2 regions of the Gordonia cholesterolivorans genome follow, and region 1 is predicted to be linked to the other one. Evidence: riboswitches for the same ligand, from Rfam matches in the RefSeq annotation. Region 1 holds a riboswitch; the other holds the start of a gene.
What was found. Region 1 has a riboswitch for cyclic di-AMP ahead of ABFX36_RS09445 (C40 family peptidase). Riboswitches for the same ligand answer to the same signal wherever they lie in the genome.
Positions count from the first base shown of each region.

Region 2: linked by a shared signal. The riboswitch ahead of ABFX36_RS00990 (transglycosylase family protein) and the one ahead of ABFX36_RS09445 (C40 family peptidase) in region 1 are both predicted to bind cyclic di-AMP.

Region 1 is NZ_BAAARB010000008.1:74,646-85,088, forward strand. It holds gene qcrA (cytochrome bc1 complex Rieske iron-sulfur subunit) at 1-1,023, opposite strand, end outside; gene qcrC (cytochrome bc1 complex diheme cytochrome c subunit) at 1,020-1,922, opposite strand; gene ctaE (aa3-type cytochrome oxidase subunit III) at 2,004-2,615, opposite strand; gene ABFX36_RS09415 (hypothetical protein) at 2,786-3,250, shown strand; gene trpD (anthranilate phosphoribosyltransferase) at 3,306-4,394, shown strand; gene ABFX36_RS09425 (AraC family transcriptional regulator) at 4,397-5,188, opposite strand; gene ABFX36_RS09430 (Lrp/AsnC family transcriptional regulator) at 5,185-5,463, opposite strand; gene ABFX36_RS09435 (DEDD exonuclease domain-containing protein) at 5,496-7,256, opposite strand; gene ABFX36_RS09440 (hypothetical protein) at 7,534-7,698, shown strand; cyclic di-AMP (ydaO/yuaA leader) riboswitch at 7,809-8,008, shown strand; gene ABFX36_RS09445 (C40 family peptidase) at 8,027-8,602, shown strand; gene ABFX36_RS09450 (C40 family peptidase) at 8,691-9,737, shown strand; gene ABFX36_RS09455 (peptidase MA family metallohydrolase) at 9,783-10,443, shown strand, end outside.
Region 2 is NZ_BAAARB010000001.1:211,717-222,159, reverse strand. It holds gene ABFX36_RS01000 (helicase-associated domain-containing protein) at 1-2,097, opposite strand, end outside; gene ABFX36_RS00995 (hypothetical protein) at 2,144-2,326, shown strand; gene ABFX36_RS00990 (transglycosylase family protein) at 2,474-3,106, opposite strand; cyclic di-AMP (ydaO/yuaA leader) riboswitch at 3,115-3,307, opposite strand; gene ABFX36_RS00985 (flavin reductase family protein) at 3,571-4,101, opposite strand; gene ABFX36_RS00980 (hypothetical protein) at 4,098-4,307, opposite strand; gene ABFX36_RS00975 (cold-shock protein) at 4,424-4,843, shown strand; gene ABFX36_RS00970 (DUF2771 family protein) at 4,866-5,453, opposite strand; gene ABFX36_RS00965 (MFS transporter) at 5,530-7,326, opposite strand; gene ABFX36_RS00960 (DUF3027 domain-containing protein) at 7,468-8,250, shown strand; gene ABFX36_RS00955 (sacsin N-terminal ATP-binding-like domain-containing protein) at 8,231-10,443, shown strand, end outside.

The DNA of each region.
Region 1 (10,443 bases):
CTTGCCGTACTCGAGGGCGTTGAACTGCGACTGGTGGCACGGGCAGAGGATCCGGTTGGTCTGCTGCTCGTACAGCGAGGTCGGGCAACCCAGGTGACTGCAGACCTTCGTGTAGGCGTAGTAGTCGCCGTAGTTGAAGCTCTCCTGGCCCTTGCGCTTGATGACGCGCTCGGCGTCGGCCGGACGCAGGCGGATCAGCATGACGGGGTTGCGGACCGCGCGAAGACCCTCGAGCAGCTTGTGGCGGGACTCCTCGGTCTCGCCGTAGCCGTCGGAGACGCGCCACGGGAAGACGGTCTCCATGGCGCCGGCGTCGAGGTCCTCCGGTCGGACCAGGGCCACCTGGTAGGGGTTGCCGGTGTCGCGGCGCAGGAAGACGGTCTCGCCCTTGGTCTCGTTGTAGATCGGCGACCAACCGGTGTGCCACAGGGGAGCGTCGTCGCCCTTGGCCCACGGGTTCTTGATGAAGCCGCCGATCGCGGCGACGCCGCCGGCCACCGACAATGCGCCGAGGCCGAAGACCGCCGAACCGATGATCATCTTGCGGCGGGGGAGGGTGGAGGTCTCCAGCGTGTCGTCGAGTTCAGCGACGATGGTCTGCTTGTCGACGTCCGCCGAACCTCCGTCGTGACGATCCTGCACCGAGATCTCGGCCGGGATGAACCGCTTGGTCAGCTGAACGACGCCGAATCCGAACGACAGGATCGAGAGACCGAAGGTAACGCCGAGCAGAGGCGTGTACAGGGTGTAAGCCCAGTAGCCCGACTCGTCCGGCATGCGGAACTGCCATTCATTCCAGATGAACAGCGCGAAGCCGGCGATGGCGAAGAGGCCTGCCAGCACGAACCAGATCGCGACAGCGAACTCGGCGCGCTTCTCGGCCTTCGTGCCCGGCTCGGGGAAACGCTCGGCGCGGTGGATGATCTCCACTCCGTCGAGGTTGGTACCGAGACGGACCTTCTCGTCGCGAGACATTGCGGCGAGTTCGTCGTCGGACGGGACGTCCTTACTCGTGTCGCTCAATTTCGTGATCCAATCCACATTGCGCCGGCGACGACCGCCGTCACGCCGACAACCCACATGACGATGCCCTCAGAGACCGGACCGAAACCGCCCAGTCCGTAACCGCCGCTGGGGTTGGCGGTGTCCACGTAACGGACGTAGCCGATGATGTTCTTCTTCTCGTCCACCGACAGCTGACGGTTCGAGAACTTGGGCATGTTCTGCGGTCCGGTGAGCATCGCGGTGTAGAGCTGCTGCGGGTTGACGTCCGTCAGCGGGGGAGCGAACTTACCGCCCGAGAGAGCGCCGCCACGACCGGTGAAGTTGTGGCAGGAGGCGCAGTTGAGACGGAACAGCTCCGAACCGCGGCCGATGTCGGTGCCGCGCAGCGAGTCCATCGCGAGGACGGGGAAGCCGTCCTTGTACTTGATGTTGCCGTCGGCGTCCTTCTCGTACATGACCGACGGACCGCCGCCCATCGCCTGGATGTAGGCGCCGAGCTGGTCGATCTGAGCCTCAGTGAACTTGGCGGGCTTGCGCTGCGCCTGAGCCTCGTTGCGCGAGGCCGGCATGCGGCCGCTGGAGACCTGGAAGTACACCGCGGCGTCACCGACGCCGATGAGCGACGGACCGCGGTCCCGGACGCCCTCGAGGTTGGCGCCGTGGCAGGTGATGCAGGAGGTGTCGTACAGCTGCTTGCCTGCGGCGACGGAGCTCGCGCTCTTGTCGTCGGCGGTCGCGACCTGCGGCTTGGGCGAGATCAATGCGGCGATGATGCCGGTGGCGATCAGGCCAAGCAGAAGGAAGATGGTGCCGCTGGCTCGGCGACGGAGCTTGCGACGCCGCTTAGCGCGCGCGGCGTCGTTGTTTTCATCGGACGGGTCGCGGTCTTCCGGCGAACTCGGTGGAGATGATCTCATCTGTGACTCTCTACTAAGCGGTTTGGACTGAATGTATGTGAACCGGTCCGGCGGGCCGGCCGGTTCTTCGGCCGCCGGGGGCTACCGGATGAAGTAAATGACGACGAACAGCGCGATCCACACCACGTCGACGAAGTGCCAGTAGTACGAGACGACGATCGCAGCTGTCGCCTGCGCCGGAGTGAACTTCGACAGGCGTGTGCGGATGAGGAGGAAGACGAAAGCGAGGAGACCGCCGATGACGTGCATGCCGTGGAAACCGGTCGCCATGTAGAAGACCGACCCGTATGCGCTCGACGAGAGCGTGGTGCCCTCGTTGATGAGCGAGTAGTACTCGTAGGCCTGGCCGCACACGAAGAAGGTGCCCATCAGCAGGGTCAGCGTGTACCAGCGACGAAGGCCGTACACGTCGCCGCGCTCGGCGGCGAAGACACCTGCCTGGCAGGTGAACGAACTGAGAATCAGAACCGTGGTCACCGGCACGGCGAGCCAGAGGTTCAGATGTGTCGGGGGCTGCGGCCAGCCGTCCGATGCATTGGCCCGAGCGACGAAATACATCGCGAAGAGGCCAGCGAAGAACATCAATTCGCTCGACAGCCACACGATGGTGCCGACGCTGACCATGTTCGGACGGTTCAGCGAGTGCACGCGTGAGGTGATGGCGGTTTCTGAGTTACCCACAGCGCTAGTCACAAGAGAAGTATGACGGTTCGTAGTAACCGTTGACCACCCGGGTCGGAAAATTGCTCGAAGTCGCCTGCTTTCCGCAGGTAGAGCCGATGACGACGAGTCTACCGGCGTGTCCTGAGACCAGGATGAGGGTTTACGGTGGACGCCATGACGATATGGCGTGAGGTGGCGTGATGGTCTCGTGGAAGCTGCCCTGGCGCAGTGACGCCGCGCGCGCACCCGAGCCCGTGGTGGGCGATCCGGATCTGCGGGTGGTCGTCTCCGGCACCGACGAGACGGTCGCGAGTTCGGTGGCATTGGCGCAGGCGGGGTTCGCCTCGACCGAGGCGGTGGTTCTGCGGCATGTGGTGCGACTGCCCGCCTCGGCGGTCGGCGGGGTCCTCGAGCGTGTCGGTGCGGACGGTTACGCGGTCGACGAGAGTCCGGTGGATGAGCGTGTGGTGGCTGCGGGGCCCGACGCAGCGGACGACGCGCTGACGACCCTCGCGCTTGCTCGGGTGATGCCGGTGGATGCGGTGGCGCTCTCTCGGGAGCGGGCCCGCATCGCGAGCATGGTCTCGCGCGCGGAGGGGGCCGTCGTCGGTTGGGCGGTGCTGCGGCCGGCGGGTGCCGGGGAAGCCGGTGCGCCCCGTCGCTGAACTGCGGCGGATACTCCGCTGACGCGTCCGGGAGGCTGCCGTTAGGGTGGTTCGCGTGACTGCTGACGACGTGACTGCCGCCGAGAACGCTTACACCTGGCCGTATGTACTCGGCAAAGTGACCGATCGGGTCGATCTGACGGTGGACGAGGCGGCGTGGGCGATGCGCGAGATCATGTCCGACGCGGCGACCGGCGCACAGATCGCCGCGTTCGGTGTCGGCGTCAAAATGAAGGGCGCCTCGTCGTCGGAGTTGCGAGGGCTGTCGGAGGCGATGCTCGCACTCGCGAACCGCATCGAGGTGTCGGGGTCGGCGGTCGACATCGTCGGGACCGGGGGCGACCGCTCCCACACCGTCAACATCTCCACGATGACATCGGTGGTCGTGGCCGCTCTGGGTGTTCCGGTGGTGAAGCACGGGAACCGTGCGGCCTCGTCGAAGAGCGGCGGAGCCGACGTGCTCGAGGCGCTCGGCGTGGCGATCACGCTGCCGCCAGCCGCGGTCCAGCAGTGCGTCGAGGAACTCGGTATCGGCTTCTGCTTCGCGCCGGTCTTTCATCCGGCCTTCCGCTTCACAGGACCGCCGCGCAGTCAGATCGGCATTCCGACGGTCTTCAACGTGCTCGGGCCGCTGACGAATCCGGCGTCGCCGGAGGCCGGACTCATCGGCTGCGCCTTCTCCGACCTCGCGCCGGTGCTGGCGCAGGCCTTCGCAGAGCGCGGCAACCGGGTGCTTCTGGTTCGAGGCGACGACGGTCTCGACGAGTTGACGACCACCACCACCTCCACCGTGTGGCAGATCATCGGCGGCCGGTCGCGCGAACTGACCCTCGATCCCCGGGACCTCGGAATCGATCTCGTCGAACTGTCAGCCCTGCAGGGCGGAGACGCTTCGGTCAACGCGCAGATCGCCCGTGAGATGTTCGCCGGTGCCCGCGGTGCGGTGCGTGACGCGGTGGTCCTCAACGCCGCGGCCGCTGTGGTCGCCTTCGAACAGGACGAGATGTTCACTCAGGAGGAGTTCATCGCGGCGATGCGCGATGCTCTCGCGAGGGTCGAGGCCGTGATCGACTCGGGCGGGGCGGCGGACCTGCTGTCGCGCTGGGCGCAGGTCAGCAACCGCCTCGCCGCCGAGCACGGCTGATCTCACCCTCCCGCGCGGTAGCGGCTCGGGGTGAACCCGAGCACCGAGGCGAAGTCGCGTGTCATATGGGCGTGATCGGTGTAGCCGAGCTCGGCGGCGATCTCGGCGAGGGATTCGTCCGGCCGTGTCCGGACGCGGTGCGCCGCCTCCTGCAGTCGACGGCGGCGGATCAACGCCGCCGGTGACAGGCCGACGTACTTGGCGGTGAGGCGCTGCAGGGTCCGTTCGCTGATCCCGAAGAGTTCGGCCGATTGATCGACCCGGATCAGAGCGGGGTCGGACTCGAGCGCGGTCACCGCGCGGTTCGCGAGCAGCGCCTCGTCGGTGAGCGACGCGCGAGCCCGCAGCCACCGTCCCACCGTCTCGGCAGCGGCCGCGGGGTCGGGCGGGGAGCCCATTCCAGTGGTCATCTCGGTGCTCACCGCGGCGTGCAGGTCCGGTGCGGACACCACGGTGACGGTGTCGAGATGTTCGGCGGGACGGATGGGGAGTGCTCCTGCGGCCGCGGGCCGCAGGAGTGCTCCCACGGCCCATCCTGTTCCTGCCAGGTCCCGATGACTGATCCGGGTGGTCGCACCGGCCACCACGACGTGATCGTGCTGAACCACCAGATTCAGGGCGCCGAAGCCGATGACCTCCTGGCGGCTGACACGGCCGGTCGGCAGCTGCCAGCGGCAGATCCAGAACCACCGGACCAGGTCGGCCGTCGCGCCGATGGCGGGAAGTCGATGGAACTCGGGAAGCGACTCCGGGTGCAGGACGCCTCGGTCGGACGGGACATCGGGGCGCGTCACGCCTCGCCGATCGAGAACCCGCCCTCCACCTCGGCGCTGGCGTAACTGCGGAACGCGATGTGCGTGGCACTCGTGCGGACACCGGGAAGACGGTTGATGGCGCCGGTCACCACCGAGGCGATCTCCTCGTGATTGCGCACCCGGACCTTGGCGATCAGGTCCACGTCGCCGGCGCACGAGTACACCTCGGTGACGCCCGGGATCTCGGCGACGGCCTGGGCCGTCTCGGGGATCTGATGGATGTCGGCTCCGATGAGAACGATGGCGGTGATCATGGGCTCGACTCTAGTGGCTTGCCGCCAGGCCGTTAGCGACTCGTCGCCTCGCGCGCCGATCGCGCGATGCGTGCGAAGTCGCGCCAGCGCTCGGCCGCGCCGATCGGCAGTGAGAGCTGGTCGCTCACGTCGACCAACCGCGTACCGGACTCGTACAGCCATCGCTCGATCAGCGCCGTCTCCTCGGCAGGCGCACCGGCGAGCGGTCCGCTGTCGTCGGCCGGGGGCAACACGGTCGTGGACGCGGCTCTGAGTCGTTCGACGACCGCCATCGGGGCCACGCCGCGAGCCGCGTGCGCGGAGCCGGCCAGGCGCCCGTATCTGACGACGCTCAGCTCCCAGCCGCCGGCACCGTCGGGCCGTGCGCCCACGACCTCCGGCCGCTGCGCCACCGCCGCGAGCCGCTGCGTCCGGGCGAGGGTCTCGATGGTCGCCGACAGCCGGTCGCGCGCCCGGGCCGCCGACTCGAACCGGCGCTGCTGGGCCAGGTACTCGACGCGTTCGCGCAGAACCGCGAGAAGCGAGTCGGACCGTCCCGAGATCAGGTCGCGTACGGCCTCGACTCGGCAGAGGTAGTCCGGCAGCGTCTGCGGGCGGTCACTGGCGGCGCGGCACGTTCCCGGCAGCGTCGCGACGAGCGGATCCGGCAGTCGTCCCGCCTCCGTCGGCCCCTCACACCAGTGGTGGCTCGCCTTCTTCAGGTCGACGCCGCACGTCCGCAGCCCCGCCGCCCCGGAGAGGACGTCCGCCACCTCCAGCGCGACCGCCCGGCTCGACACCGGCCCGAGCGATTCGGTCCCCGGCGTGCGCGACACCTTGAGGCGCGGGAAGCGCTCGGCGGTCAGGGTGATCCACCAGCCCCGCTGCGGATTGCGGGAACGGCGATTGTAGGACGGCTTGTGGACCCCGAGAAGTCGCAGTTCGGCGACCCCGGCCTCCAGCGCATGAGCGCACTCGACGTGATCGACGCGGGTCGCGAGTGAGACCATCTCGGCGATCCGGGTGCGGGTGTCGCTTCCGTTGAAGTACCCGGAGACGCGACGGTGGAGGTCGACGGCGGTACCTATATATAGGACCTCCTCCGACGGACCGCGGAAGAGGTAGACGCCGGGCCTATGGGGGAGCCCGGACGCCATCGTGCGTTTGGCGCGCATCGCCGGCGTCGCCCGGGGCAGATACGTGGTCAGATCGCCCACCGTTCGCACCCCCTGGTCGCCGACGCGCTCCAGAAGTCGATGGAAGACGTCGACCGTGGCACGGGCGTCGTCCAGCGCACGGTGGGTCGGCCGGACCGAGACGTCGAACAGATCGGCCAGCGCGGAGAGTTTGACGCTCGGCGCCTCCTGCCTGCTCAGAATCCGTCGGGCCATCACCACAGTGCACAGGGACGCGGAGAACGGCCACGGCAGGCCCGCTCGGGCAGCGCTCCTCCGCAGGAACCCCATGTCGAAGCGGGCGTTGTGCGCCACCAGGACGCACCCGCGGGCGAACTCGACGAAGGACGGCAGCACCGCCTCGACGGCTGGCGCGTCGTAGAGCATGGCGGTGGTGATTCCGGTGAGGGCGACGATCTGCGGCGGGATCGCGCGCCCGGGGTCGACCAGCGTCGCGAACTCGCCGAGCACTTCGCCTCCACGGATCTTGACCGCACCGATCTCCGTGATGCGGTCGTTCTCCGGACTCCCGCCCGTGGTCTCGAGGTCGACCACCACGAAGGTGGTCTCCCGCAACGGAGCGGAGGTGAACTCGTCGGCCTCGGGAAGGTCGGCGAACGACAGCTGTTCGACGGTCATGGCCGAACCGTACGGCGGGGCTCTGACAGCCCCGGCCCGACGCGCTTCGGCGGACGGAGATGTCGTAGGGGCGTCGTAGTCTCCACCCGAGGTCGACGGCGACGAGACGTCTTCGGGTCGCGGACAACGTGATTGCCCGGTTTCGCCGTCTCCACCGAGATGATGAGAGGCAGATCACATGAAAATTGACTGTGCGCGGTGTCCGATGCGAGCGCGAGCCTGCGGCGACTGCATGATGCAGGTCTTCTTCGGTCCGCCCACCAGCGGTTATGGGGTCATGGAGAACACTGACCCCGCCGGTGCCGAACTCGCCGACGCGATCGATGTGTTCGCTGACACAGAATTGATCTCCCCTGAGGTCGCGGGTGCGGCCAAACGGGGTGTCGTCGCAGGTGATGACACTTTCCGGGAGTCGTGGCCGGGTGGCCTCCGCGCCGTGTGAGCCGGTAGCGGACGGCGCGCCTACGGCGGGCCGGTGGACATCGCTGTCAGGGTTTCGTAATCTTTCCGAGACCTTCCAGTCAGGGATGTCCCGGAGCAGTCCGGGTGCCCGGTGGGTCATCGCCTAATCGCCCTCACCAACGGGGGCGAACCGGGGAACCACTTCCTCCGTGCGACCGATGCGAATCGTGCGTGCGGATTGGGGTGAATCGCACAAGGATTGAAGCTTCGGGCTTCTTTCTGCCTGCGTAGGGTCCATCTCTTCCGGCCCGAACCCGACAGCTAACCCGGTCGGCGATAAGGGAGAACAACAAGGAGTACGTGTTTTCGTGGGCAAACATAGTTTGGAGCAGACCAGTGCCGGCCGTAAGGCCGCCAAGTCCGCAGTGCTCGCCGGCTCGATCGCCATCGGCGGATCGCTGGCGTTCGCCGCAGCTCCCGCACATGCCACTCCGGTGACCGTTCCGAACGTCGGCACCTTCGACGTTCCGGGACTGCCGCAGAACCTGGTGCCGAAGGCCCCGCAGGCCCCGAGCCTGGACATCGGCACCCCGCAGCAGGTGCGCGCCAAGAAGGCGCTGCGCTACGCGGAGTCCAAGATCGGCGCGCCGTACGTCTACGGTGCGGCCGGCCCCAACGCCTTCGACTGCTCGGGTCTGACCTCGTGGGCCTACAAGCAGGCCGGGAAGATCATCCCGCGCGACAGCTACGGTCAGCTCGGCGGCGGCACCCCCGTCGCATCGCTGGCACAGGCCCAGCCCGGCGACATCCTGATCTTCAACGGCGGCGGCCACGCAGGCATCTACGCCGGCAATGGAATCTTCGTCCACTCGTCCACCGAGGGCGTTCCGGTGAAGCGCGACAAGGTGAACGCGTGGAACCTGACGGGTATTCGCCGCTACTGAGCAGCGACTGCCGTTTGAACTTCGGTGAAGGGCGGGACGGCGTGATGTGCGCCGGCCCGCCCTCACGGGTATGAAGGATCGAGTGCGAGTGGTGTTGAAGAGTCGAACGTCCCGGACGCTCAGACGGGCGGCCGCCTTCGGGCTGGCAGCCGTGTCCGCGTCGACGATCATGGTCGGGGCCCCCGTGTCAGCCGACCCGGCGCGCACCCCCGACCAACTGCTCTCGAAGTACCGCTCGCTCTCGGTGAACGCCGAGAAGACCTCCGAGGCGATGAACGCCGCGCAGGTCGAGTACGACAAGCAGCGCCGCATCGTCGCCGTCGAACGACGCAAGGCCGACAAGGCGGCCCATCAGCTCACCGCGATGCAGGGCCAGATGGACGCGGCCCAGAAGAAGGTGGACGCCCTCGCGCGCGTCAGCTACCGCGGAGCTCGCATCAACCGCCTCTACGCGATGCTGGTGAGCGATTCGCCCCAGAATCTCCTCGACAACATGTCGGGTCTGGAAGTGATGTCCCGCCAGTCGGCTGCCGACTTGCGGTCGGTGGTGAAGACCGCACGCGAGGCCAAGGCCGCCAAATCGGAGGCCGAGAAGACCGCCGCAGCCGCGACCCAGGCCATTGCCGCCTCGGAGAAGCAGCGCGGTGAACTGCAGGCCAAGCAGGCGAATCTGCAGATCGAAGCCGTTCAGATCCGCGCCATCTACCAGTCGATGACCGGCAAGCAGCTCGCCGCGCTGCGCGGGCCGAAGTACAACTTCGACCCCCGGGCCGTGCCGAAGGGGACCTCTCCGGAACTCGTGGCCGTCCAGGCCGCGATCTCGCGTATCGGTGATCCGTACGTCTGGGGCGCCACCGGGCCGAACCAGTTCGATTGCTCCGGCCTGATGCTGTGGGCCTATAAGCAGGCCGGACGTTCGATTCCGCGGACCAGTGAGGCTCAGCTCGCAGGCGGCACCCCGGTCGATCGCAACGACCTCGAGCCGGGAGATCTGATCATCTACTACCCGGATGCCACGCACGTCGGGATGTATGTGGGCGACGGTTACGTGGTGCACGCATCGACCTTCGGTGTGCCGGTCGCGGTGGTGCCGATCGACAAGGCCGGCCCGTACAACTCCGCGCGACGGTACTGAGTGCGCCCCCAGCGTGCCGCGATCGCGGCCACTGTCTTGGCGGCCGTGACTGCCGCGTCGCTCACCGCCTGTGGCTCCGTTGCCGATCACCCATCGGCCTCTTCGTCTCCGACGGTCGCGACGACGCCGCTGAACCCGTTCGAACAGCAGCGCTACGACGGCGTCACCGCCCTGCTCGACCAACTGTCGTCGACGCTGCGCAACGGCGACCGCAGAGGCCTGTCCGAACTCATCGATCCGGCCGCCACCGTCGAGTTCCGGCATCGGCTCGACGCCGTGGCTGCCGATTTCGCATCGGCGCCGGTGGGAAAGCCGCTCAAACTCAAGGAATTCCGCTATCGAGTGGCGCCCCAGACCGGTCCGGAGCACCTTCTCGAACCGGATTTCGAGGCGAAGCTCGAAGCGGCCGGCGCCTCCGACAGTTGGGTGACGCCCGTCGATCTCGACTACGCGCTGGGCGGCGCGTCGTCGCCTGGACTCGACGAACCGACGGTGACCCTCCACCAGAGCCTGACCTTCGCGCGATACGGCGACGACTGGAAAGTCGTCGGCGACGGTGGCCTGGCGCCCGACCCGTCGCAGGCCTCACGCGAGAATCCGAAGGCACCCGAGGTGGGGCCGTGGGCGTTTCCGGGGCTGTCGGCGAACGACGTGCGCACCTCCGGGGGGACCTCGACGGTTCTGTGCTACCGGGGCGCGGAGAAGA
Region 2 (10,443 bases), on a different contig from region 1:
GGCGGCGCGGTCGGCGGTCCGCATCCGGGAGACGACGGCGTGCGCCTGACCGGGACCGAGAGCGGCGCGTCGATGCGGTGGGGACGACGCCGCACCGCGGGCCGGGACGCGGACGCCTCGGCTGCGCAGGTCGATCAGCGCTCCGGAGGAGTCCTCGCCCGCGGGGCTGAACCCCGATGCGCGCAGCCGGTCGATCACATCGCGCAGCGGTGCCGCCGACACCGCGACTGTCGGGGCCAGGGCGCGCAGGGCCAGCTCGGTCGCGGCCTCGCTGCGCAGCACCTCGGTGAGCGTCGCGGTGTCGTCGCAGCGGATGAACGACGCCGCCACGCCCACGCGCAGCCGGCCGTGTCTGCGGGCGACGTCGTCGATCAGATATGTCAGCGACTGCGGCACGGGCGTCCGTGAGTGCTCGTGGAGGAACGTGGCGATCTCGGCACTGGTGCGGCCGGTGTCGAGCGTGCGCCGCACACTGTCTTCGGTGATCCGATACATCGAGGCGGCACCGCCCGATTCGAGGTCGGCGATCAACCGGAGCCGGTCGGCCACGTCCGGATCGAGCGGCCCGGGCACCACGACTGTCAGGTCGGCCTGGACCAGAAAGTAGTCGATGAGGTCGGGCAGGGACGCGTCCATCGCCGCGAGCACGTCGGCCGCCGACTCGGCGTCGGCGGGAACGTCGAGGAGCAGCCGCCCGGCGGTCGTGAGCGAGCCGTGCGCCACGAGTCCGAGTTCGGTCGCCTCGCGCAGGGTCTCGGACACCACGTGCACGTTGAGTCGGCGGAGACGGCGCGGATGACGCCATCCGAGCACCGCGGTCAGCGCTTCGGGGGACACAGGGTGGGCGGGCTCGGCGTCGGCGAGCGGAGCCAGCACCGCGCGGCGTGAGGCCGCGGCGGTGGCGTCGAACAGTTCGGACGACAGCGCCGCGAGGGTGTTCCCCTCGCGGTCGGTGTCGCCGATCTGCCAGGGCTGCCGCGGCAGATCGAGCCACGCCCGCGCCATGCCGAGCCATCGTCGCCCGGAACTCAGATGCGCCCAGGCGTCGACGGCGCCGGTGGGCGCGAAGACGTCGTCGGCGAGGTGGTCGCCCGCGTCGGAGTCGGGCGCACCCGCGTCGAGCAGCCGCTGCCTGGCCAGCAGTTCGACGAGCAGGCCGACGCGGCTCACGGTCAGGGCGGTGGTCTTGGCGAGGCGCCGGAGTTCGCGGATGCCCAGGCCGCCGGACCGCAGCAGGGCCGCCGGTGCGGTGCCGAGCGCCTCGATCAGATCGCCGGAGTGACGGAGCAGTTCGAGCGCCTCGCCCGCCCCCGCGGCGTCGACGGCCTTCGCGTCGAACCGCCCGGGGCCGTCCGCACCGGTGAGTGGCGGTTCCCGCAGGACCGCGGTCTCGAGCGGCGGCTGACCGCGAAGCAGTTGTCCCACCTGGGGCGGAAGCTCCACAGTCTGCTCATCGATCCGTGCGAGCAGGCCGAGGGAGATGAGGGTGGGCACCGGCGCGCTCGGATCGGCATCCGGTGCGGCGTCGCGACTGCGCCCGAGAGACGACCCCTGGGCGAGTGTGGTGAGCAGTTCCCTGGGCCGCTCGGCGGCCGATTCGATGCGCTCGCGGATCTGCGCGGGAGTCGACTCCGCGATGGGGCCGAGCAGATTGTGAGCCCGCCACGGCAGGGCGGCGGGCAGATGCGCCCCGGCGATCCAGTCGGTGTGCCTGCCGCGCCGGCGGGGGCCGGTGCCCCACAGCAGTGCACGGGTGACCATCTGGTCGAGACGCGCGTCGACGTCGCCGCGCCGCGCCCGCCGACCGAGACGGGCGACGATCGCGTCCCGGCTCACCGGCCCGAGGAGTTCCTTGCGTTCGCCGATCGCACTGGACGCGTCGAGAAAGGCCTCGATCACTGCGACCGCCAGAAGGTCGAGCCCTTCGCCCGCCAGGGAGATCGACGCCGCCGACAGCGCGCGCTGGGCGAGGACACCGGTGCCGCGGGGCGGGGGAGAAGCGAGGTCGGGCCGGGCGATCAGCAACTCGACGAGCGCATCGTCGGACCGCTCGGCGAGATCGTCGGCCAACCCGCGCAGCGGCAGGTCGGGACTCATTCGGACAACTGTACCGCCGGTTCAGCGGGCATGGCACAATGAGGCCGTGGCTAAGAAGAGTGGATACGTGGACAACGGTTGGCCGACGGATATCGGTGAGCAGCACGCGGTGACGGAGTTCACCTCTCACCTGGCGGGTGCGCTCTCGCCGTTCGGCGATTACTACGAGCTGCCGCAGCCCGTCGACAGCCTGCCGTACATCCAGTCGAAGACCGTCGTCAACCGCTGACCTGACCTGAGCTCTGCCGAGACCGGCCGGACCGTGTGGTCCGGCCGGTTTTCGTGCGCCATGCGTCACGTCGGTGCGGGGGCGGTCGCGAAATGCGAGAAGACCCCCGCCGAAGCGGAGGTCTTCTCGGATGAACTTCTCGGGTGATCAGGGGAGGTTGATCAGGCCCTTGTTCTGGTTGTACAGCTTCAGCTGGTCCGGGGTGAGCTGGTAGCCGGAGTCCTTGGCGGCCTTCCAGGCGCTGCGCACCTCGGGGCTCACCTTGGAGTCGTTGACGACCTTGTCGATCTGCTGCTTGGCCTCTTCGGTGTTCTTCGCGTCGGCAGACTTGGCCAGGCCGGTCTTCGGGGCGTCCTGCTGCTTCGGTGCGAGCGGGTTGGCCGGCTTGGGGGTGGCCGGGGCGCTGCGCTGGGTGGGGCCCGAGAGGGGACCGCCGCAGGTGGGCCATGCGCCCTTGCCCTGGGTGGCGAGAACGCGCTCGCCGACGGCGATCTGCTGCTCGCGGGTGGCCTGGTCGGCGCTCGGTGCGTACTGGGTGCCGCCGTGGGCCGCCCAGGTGCTCGGGCTGAACTGCAGGCCGCCCTGGTAGCCGTTGCCGGTGTTGATGGCCCAGTTGCCGCCGGACTCGCACTGTGCGACCTGATCCCACTCGGAATCGGTCGCTGCCGAGGCGTGACCGCCGCCCATCAGGGCCGCGCCGCCGCCGATGATGGCCGACGTGAGGGCGATCTTCGCGAAAGTCTTGGTATTGGTCGTCTGCTTCGAGTGACGTCCGGACATATGTCTTCGTTTCCTCTCTCCACGCGCCTACGAGGTGAGCTGTCGGGTTCGGGCTGAGAGGTGCCCGGTCCGGCTCGCGTCACTGGGTGCGACGTCTGCCGGGCTTAACCCCAAGGCCGACCACCGAGGTGATCGACCGGTTCCCGGAGGATTGTGGGTCCCCCGTCCTCGCTCCTGAAACTGCATCAGCGGGTGTCCTGCCGGCGGAGCGAGGTTGGGCGCGACCGGCGGAACGGGCGTTCGGGTGGTCGCCTGGGTGGCGGCCGTCATGAACACTACGTCGTCGAGCCCGCGAGAACATCTGATGCGAAGAGGTGCTCTGAGGTGGTGTGAAGCGGCCGATCGGGCGTCGTGGCACGTCCGTGCTGCTCACGGCACTGATACCCGTCTCGTATCCCGTTCGTTATCGGGTTGTTATGTGACAAAGGTCACATCCTGATTGAGAGTTCCGACACGCCGGTATGTCAGGATTGTGCGCGTCGAGCTTCGAGCGCGCGGAAGCTGCTGGCGTGGAAGACAAGTGGTTCGACGTTCGGGTCGCAGCGCAGGGCGTCGATGGTCAGAAGCACCACGAGGTGGTCGCCCGCGGGGATCTCTGAGAACACCGTGCATGCCAGGTGGGCGGCGGCGCCGGGGATGAAGACCGCGCCCGAGTCGTCGGCGATGGGGCGTACCCCGGTGAACCGGTCCTCCGGCGGCCCCGCGAGCCTGCGGCAGACTTCGCCCTGGTGCGCGGCGAAGACACTCACGCCGACGGTGCCGCCCCTCAGTGCGGGCCAGGTGGTGGAGCCGTTGCGGACGCACACCGACACCAGCGGCGGATCGAGCGAGACGGTGGTGAAGGCGCTGGCGGACATCCCGATCGGGTCGCCCCCGGGATCGTCGCCTGTGCGACACACGGCCACCACGCCGGACGGGAAGCAACTGAAAGCTCGTTTGAGTTCGGTCTCGTCGCTGACGGGCCGCAGCGGCCGGTCCGGGTCGATGCGGTTCACCGGCTGCGCCGGCCGGACAGCAGGGCGAACACGATCCCGAGCAGCAATCCCAGCGGTGCGCCCATGGCCAGAACGTAGACGGTCGTGACGACGGCCGTCCCGGTGTCCCGGACCGCCGGGAACAGCAGGGCGATGCTCGCGATCATCCCGATGCCGAACATGACGACGGCGACCCCGAGCAGGCGTGAGGACTTCTGGGTCTGCATGGCGTCAACGGTAGCCCGAACGCTAGAATCTGTTGCAGCGCGCCTCCGCTCGGACTGCCATCGGGCCAAGGCGCTTTTGTCTGTGGCAGACCAGATCAGTTGTGAAGGTGAGCACTGTGCCGACCGGCCGGGTGAAGTGGTACGACTCCGCGAAGGGCTTCGGGTTCCTGTCGCAGACCGACGGCGAGGATGTGTACGTCCGGGCCAACGCGCTGCCCTCGGACGTCTCGGAGCTGAAGGTCGGACAGAAGGTGGAGTTCGACATGGCGGCGGGACGCCGCGGCCCGCAGGCGCTGCGTGTCACGGTCCTCGAACCGGCGCCCAGTGTCGCGCGCAACACGCGCGAGGCGGCACGCCGCGAGCGGGACGCGAAGCGTCTCTCGCCCGACGAACTGCACGGGCTCATCGCCGATCTCATCACCTTGCTCGAAGGCAAGGTGCAGCCGGATCTGCGCAACGGCCGCTATCCCGACCGGAAGACCGCCCAGCGGATCTCGGAGGTCGTCCGCGGCGTCACACGCGAACTCGACCGCTGAGGCGGGCGTCCGTCCGGCCGAGCTAGCCGCGCTGGTCGGGCAGCGTCGCGGTGTTCGGAATGCGGAAGTCGACCGGCAGAGTCCGGATCGAGAAGGTGCCGCGGATCGACAGGTCGACGTCGAGCGAGTCGTTGTCCTGGCCGGGGGTCTTCTCCCGGTACGCCGAGATCGACGACACCTCCACGCCCATCAGCACCCGATCGGGTTCGCTATGCAGGATCTGCGTGAAAGTGGTGCCCGGCAGGTGCAGCCACATCACGCGTGCGATGCCCCGTGGTGTCGCGTATTCGGCGATGAGCGTCCACGGCCCGTCTGAGATCTCCTTCGGAACGCTCAGGGTCACCCGCTCGCCGATGGCGACCGGGTGGTCGTAGGTGCGGAGCTTGAACTTGCCGTTCCGGTCGACGAGTCGGCAGTCGTCCATCTTCACCGAGCACCAGTACGACGGTTCGGCCCGGGTCAGGTGGTCGCCGGCCTGGAACGAGATGGTCGGCAGCGGCTTCTCGTGTCCCCGGACGAGCAGCGTGGTGGCGCCGGCGATGATCACCAGGGCCGCGACCACCACGGCTCCGATGATCGCGAGGGCCTTCTTGTCTCCCGGTTGCAACACGTCGAATACGTCCTTCGGTTAGGGGGCGGGGGGCTGGGGGATGTGCGGGCCCGATCAGGGGCGTGTCGGCCGCGGCTCAGCGCGGTGCGCGCAGATGGTCGGGCACTTCGATCGGCATCGTCGGGGCCGCGTGATCGGGGCGGCGGCCGCCGAAGCCCGGCACCATCGTGGAACCGCGGCTGGTCAGGAAGGTCTGGACGAGACCGATGCCGACGAACACGGTGACCACGGTGAAGCCGATCCACAGCTCGGTGGGCAGGAGCACACCCAGGGTGGCGCCGAAGACCCAGCAGAGTTGGAGCACCGTCTCCGACCGGCCGAATGCGGACGCCCGGGACTCCTCCGGTAGATCGTCCTGGATGCTCGAGTCCATGCAGACCTTCGCGATGGCGCTGGTCGCCGAGCCGATGAAGCCTGCGACGACGACGAAGATCAGCGAGTTGAAGACCGCGGCCAGCAGACATCCGACGAATGTGGCCGCGGTGGACCACACGACGATCGCGGTGGGATTGCGCAGCTCGATCCGCGTGCCGAGGCCGTTTCCGACGGCGTTGCCGACGCCGGCGGCGGCACCCACCGCACCCAGCATCATCAGCTGCGCCCAGCCGGAACCCAGGTGGTCCTGCGCCTTGGCGTAGAAGGCGATGTACAGGGTGAGAAACCCGGTCAGGATGCGGATGGTTCCGTTGCCCCACAGTCCGGTCACCACCGAACGGCCCAGCGGCTGGCGCATCTTGGCCGCCAACCGCTTCGAGAGGCTCGGCTTGTGGGCCCGCTCGGTGGGGGCCTCGGCGTCCGGACTGCCGCGGTAGGTGATCGTCGTCGGGACCTCGCCCTCGGTCACCTCCACCCACGACGGGATCTTCATGCAGTAGTAGCCGCCCATCGCTGCGACCAGCACCAGCCAGATCATCGCGCCCGGAACGTGGAAGGGGAGGAACTTGCCGAGCACCATCTCGAGCGCGCCCGCGATGCCGCCGCCGACGATGGTGCCGCCGATCAGGCCGAACGTGGTGAGCCGGGAGTTGACGCGGGGCAGATCGATCGAGGGCGGCAGCACGCGCGGTGCCACGGCCGATTTGAGCACCCCGAACGATTTCGACAGGACCATGAGCCCGAGTGCGCACGGATAGAGCACCCACGGCTTGTACGTGAGCTGCCCGGATGAGGAGTCCCACGAGGAGTTCACGATGATGAGCAACCCGAGGACCGCGCGGAGGCCGAAGGTCGCGGCCATCGCGATTCGCCGCCCGTTCTGCAGCCGGTCCAGAAGCGGCCCGATCAGCGGTGCGATGAGCGCGAACGGTGCGATCGTCAAAGCCAGGTACAGGCCGACGTTGACCTTCGATTCGCCGGTGGCCGCGGCGAAGAACAGCGTGTTCGCCAGCGCGACCGCCATCGCGGCGTCGACGGCGCTGTTGGCGATCACCGGCAGCGTGAGCGCGGTGAGTCCGGACCGGTCGGCGCCGTCGGCCGTCGCCGCGCGATGCACCATGTTCACGCCGCGGGCGGTGAAGTACTTCGACCGCCGCGCGAAGACCCGGACCACCGTGACCTTCTCGGGTGGAACGTATTCGGTGCCGCGGCGACGGTCCTGCGCGCCGGCCTCCGGCTTGATCCGGGTGGTCGGCTGGTCGACGGGTTCGGTCTGCGGGTCGAGCGGGGGCAGATGCGGGTTCCGGGTGCGCGGAGGCAGATAGCCCTCGCTGGCCGGACGTTCGCGGGACTCGAACGGTCGGGTGGGCACGCGCGGTCGCGGGTCGGCCGGGTAGTTCGCCTGGCCGGGATGCGGCGCCGGCCGCCGCGGAGACCGCGGAGACTGCTGCCGGTCACCGCCGTGGGGGCGGTTGTCACCGGGTTGACGAGGATTCACGTCATCAATTGTTCCCTATGACGCGGACAAGGCTGGGAACAGGCGGCGCCCGACGCTTCGTGTGTGCCTCGCCGATCCCGCGAATCGTCTGCGAAAGGTGCCTGACGTGCATTACCCGGGCCGCTATTGCACACTGGAAGGGTGAGTGTTGCATTCGAGAACGGCGCCCTGGTGGATGCTGTCGCCTTCGCGCGCGAAGCATTGATCGCCGACGGCGAAACGCCTGGTGAGCATCTGGGGGCGCGCTCGGAGGGCGAGTACGCCGCCACCCACTACTTCGCCGCCGAAGTCCCCGGCTACCGGGGTTGGCAGTGGTGCGTCGTCGTCGCGGGTGCGCCCGAGTCGAGGGAACTGACGGTCAGCGAGACCGTCCTGCTCCCCGGCGACGGCGCTCTGCTCGCCCCCGAATGGGTTCCCTGGGTGGATCGCGTCGCGCCGGGCGATCTCGGTCCCGGCGATCTGCTTGCCGCGCCCGCCGACGATCCGCGGCTGGTCCCCGGGCAGATCGACACCCTCGACGTCGATCCCATCGACCGGGATCAGGTGGGGCAGGTCTCGGCGGAGATCGGCCTCGGACGCAAGCGCCTGCTCTCCTTCGAGGGCCGCGCCGACGCCGCCCAGCGCTGGTACGACGGCGAATTCGGTCCCGATTCGGCGATGGCCCGCAACGCCCGGCACTCGTGCGGGACCTGTGGTTTCTACCTGCCCCTCGCCGGAGCGCTCCACGGCGCCTTCGGCGTCTGCGCCAACGAGCTGTCCGCCGACGGCCGCGCGGTCTCCGCGGAGTACGGTTGCGGCGCGCATTCGGACGTACGGCCCGCACCGGGCAATGGCAGCCCGGCCTACGACGCCTTCGACGACGGTGCCGTCGAGGTCGTGACGCTGCCGGCCGTTCCGGCGAGCGATGCCCCGGCCGGAGACTGATCCCGCGGATCCGTTCGGGACCGCGGACCTGCGCCGGAGCACCCTGCAGGGCTGGCTGTCGTCGCCCACCCGTCTGGCCGAGGACGCTGCGGCCGAGGCGGAACTTCTCGAGATCGGTTACCGCGACCGCCTCTTCACCGAGCTCGCGGCCAATGCGGCCGACGCGGCGAGCCTGGCCGGCATCGACGGCCGGGTGGCGGTGTGGGCCGACGGCGCCACCGTCCACGTCGCGAACACCGGTGCGCCGCTGACGGCCGCCGGAGTCCGGTCGCTCACGGCGCTGCGCGTGTCGCCGAAGAGCCCGCTGATCCACGGCGGGACCACCGTCGGCCGCTTCGGCATGGGTTTCCGTGCCACCTCGCTCGCCGCGCGCGTCACCCTCGCCTCACGCAGCGGATCGATCGAGTTCGACGCCGATCGGACTCGCGGACAGATCCGCGCGCTGATCGACGATCCCGATTCGGAGCTGGATCTCGATCGGGTCCCCGCGCAGCGACTGGCCTGGCCCTCGGCGGCCCAGCCCGCTGCGGGATTCGACACCGAGGTGGTGCTGGAGACGGCCGACGAGGAGGCCGCGGCCGCGATCGTGTCGGCGGCGCAGCACCAGGCGCCCGACCTCCTGCTCGAACTGGAGGCGCTCGCGCGGATCGACGTCGCCGGGCGGAGTTACGAGCGTCGGGCCGACGGCGACACCGTCGTCATCACCCGCGACGGCACCGAGCACCGGCGCTGGCTGATCGCGCGAGCCGACACCGCCCGATGGCTGGTGCCGATCCGGGACGGACGGATACGGCCGCTGTCGGGCGACGCGCTGCGCAGCCCCACAGCCACGGATATCGAACTGACCCTTCCCGCGCGCGTGATCGCCGACCTGCCGTTGACACCCGATCGCCGGGAACTGCATCCCGACGCCGACGTCGAGGCGGCGGCCGCGGGTTATCCCGAACTCGCGGCACTGGTTCCCGACGACCAGAAGCAAGCGGTGATTCCCCCGCCGGCGCTCGCATCGGGCCGGGTGGACGCGGTGCTCCGGGAGGCGGTCCGGGACCGGCTGCGCACTGCCCGGTGGCTGCAGTCTGCCACCGGGGAGGCGCTCTCGCCCGAACGGGCATGGGTGCTCCCGGGCCTGACGGCCGACCTCGCGGCGCTGCTCGGCGACGTTCTCGAACCGTTGGCGCATCCGGATGTCAGTGACCGGGTGACGGCGTCGCTGCTGGTGGGGTTGGGCGCTCGGCGCCTCGGCCTGGCCGATCTGGCCGAGCTGCTGTCCGGTGCCGGCGGCGAGGACACCGCATGGTGGTCGCGGCTCTACGCGGCGCTGGCGCCGATGGTCCCGGACGCACGGACCGCCGAGGAACTGGGAACGCTGCCGGTTCCGCGCGCCGACGGCCGCATGAACGTCGGGTGCCGCGGGCTCTTTCTCATCGAGGGGCTGGACGGGCTCGACGATCCGCCCGTCCCGAGCTGGGTGCCGACCGTCGATCCCGCCGCCTACGACCCGCTCCTGGACCGCCTCGGACTCACGCGCATCTCGCCCGCGGCGGCGCTGGCGCTGCCCGAGCTGATTGCGGAGCTCGACGCCGGCCCCGATTCCGACGACCCCGCTGCCGACCCGGACGCCGTGACCGACGTGGTGCTCAGGATCCTCGGACTGCCCGACGCCGGTCGCGCGCCGGCCGAACTCGGCGGTCTGGAACTGCTCGGAGCCGACGGCGAGCGGTGGCCGGCGGACGAACTCCTGCTGCCCGACAGCCCGCTGGCGCGGGTGCTGGTCGACGACTCTCCGTTCGGAACCGTCGCCGATTCGGTGGTCGAGACGTACGGGCCGACGGCTCTGCGCCGACTCGGCGTCGGATGGGGATTCACGCTCGTGCGCGACGACGCGCCCGTCGCGCCGGATCACGACCTGCCCGACGAGGAGCGATGGTGGGAGGAGCACGAGGTGCCGCCCGAAGAACTGATCGCCGTTCGCGACCTGGACCTCGTCGACTCTCGGCAGTGGCCGGCCGCTCTCGCGCTGCTGGCCGACGACCCCGACACCGCGTCCGCGCTGACCGGCGGGTACACGCGGTGGTGGCTGCGCCGATACGCCGAGATCGACGGCACGGCGCTACGGGGTCTCCGATCGGTCGACGAGACGTCGCTGCGCGGGCTGTTCGACCCCGTCGAGGTGCCCGCGGCGGCCGCCGGACT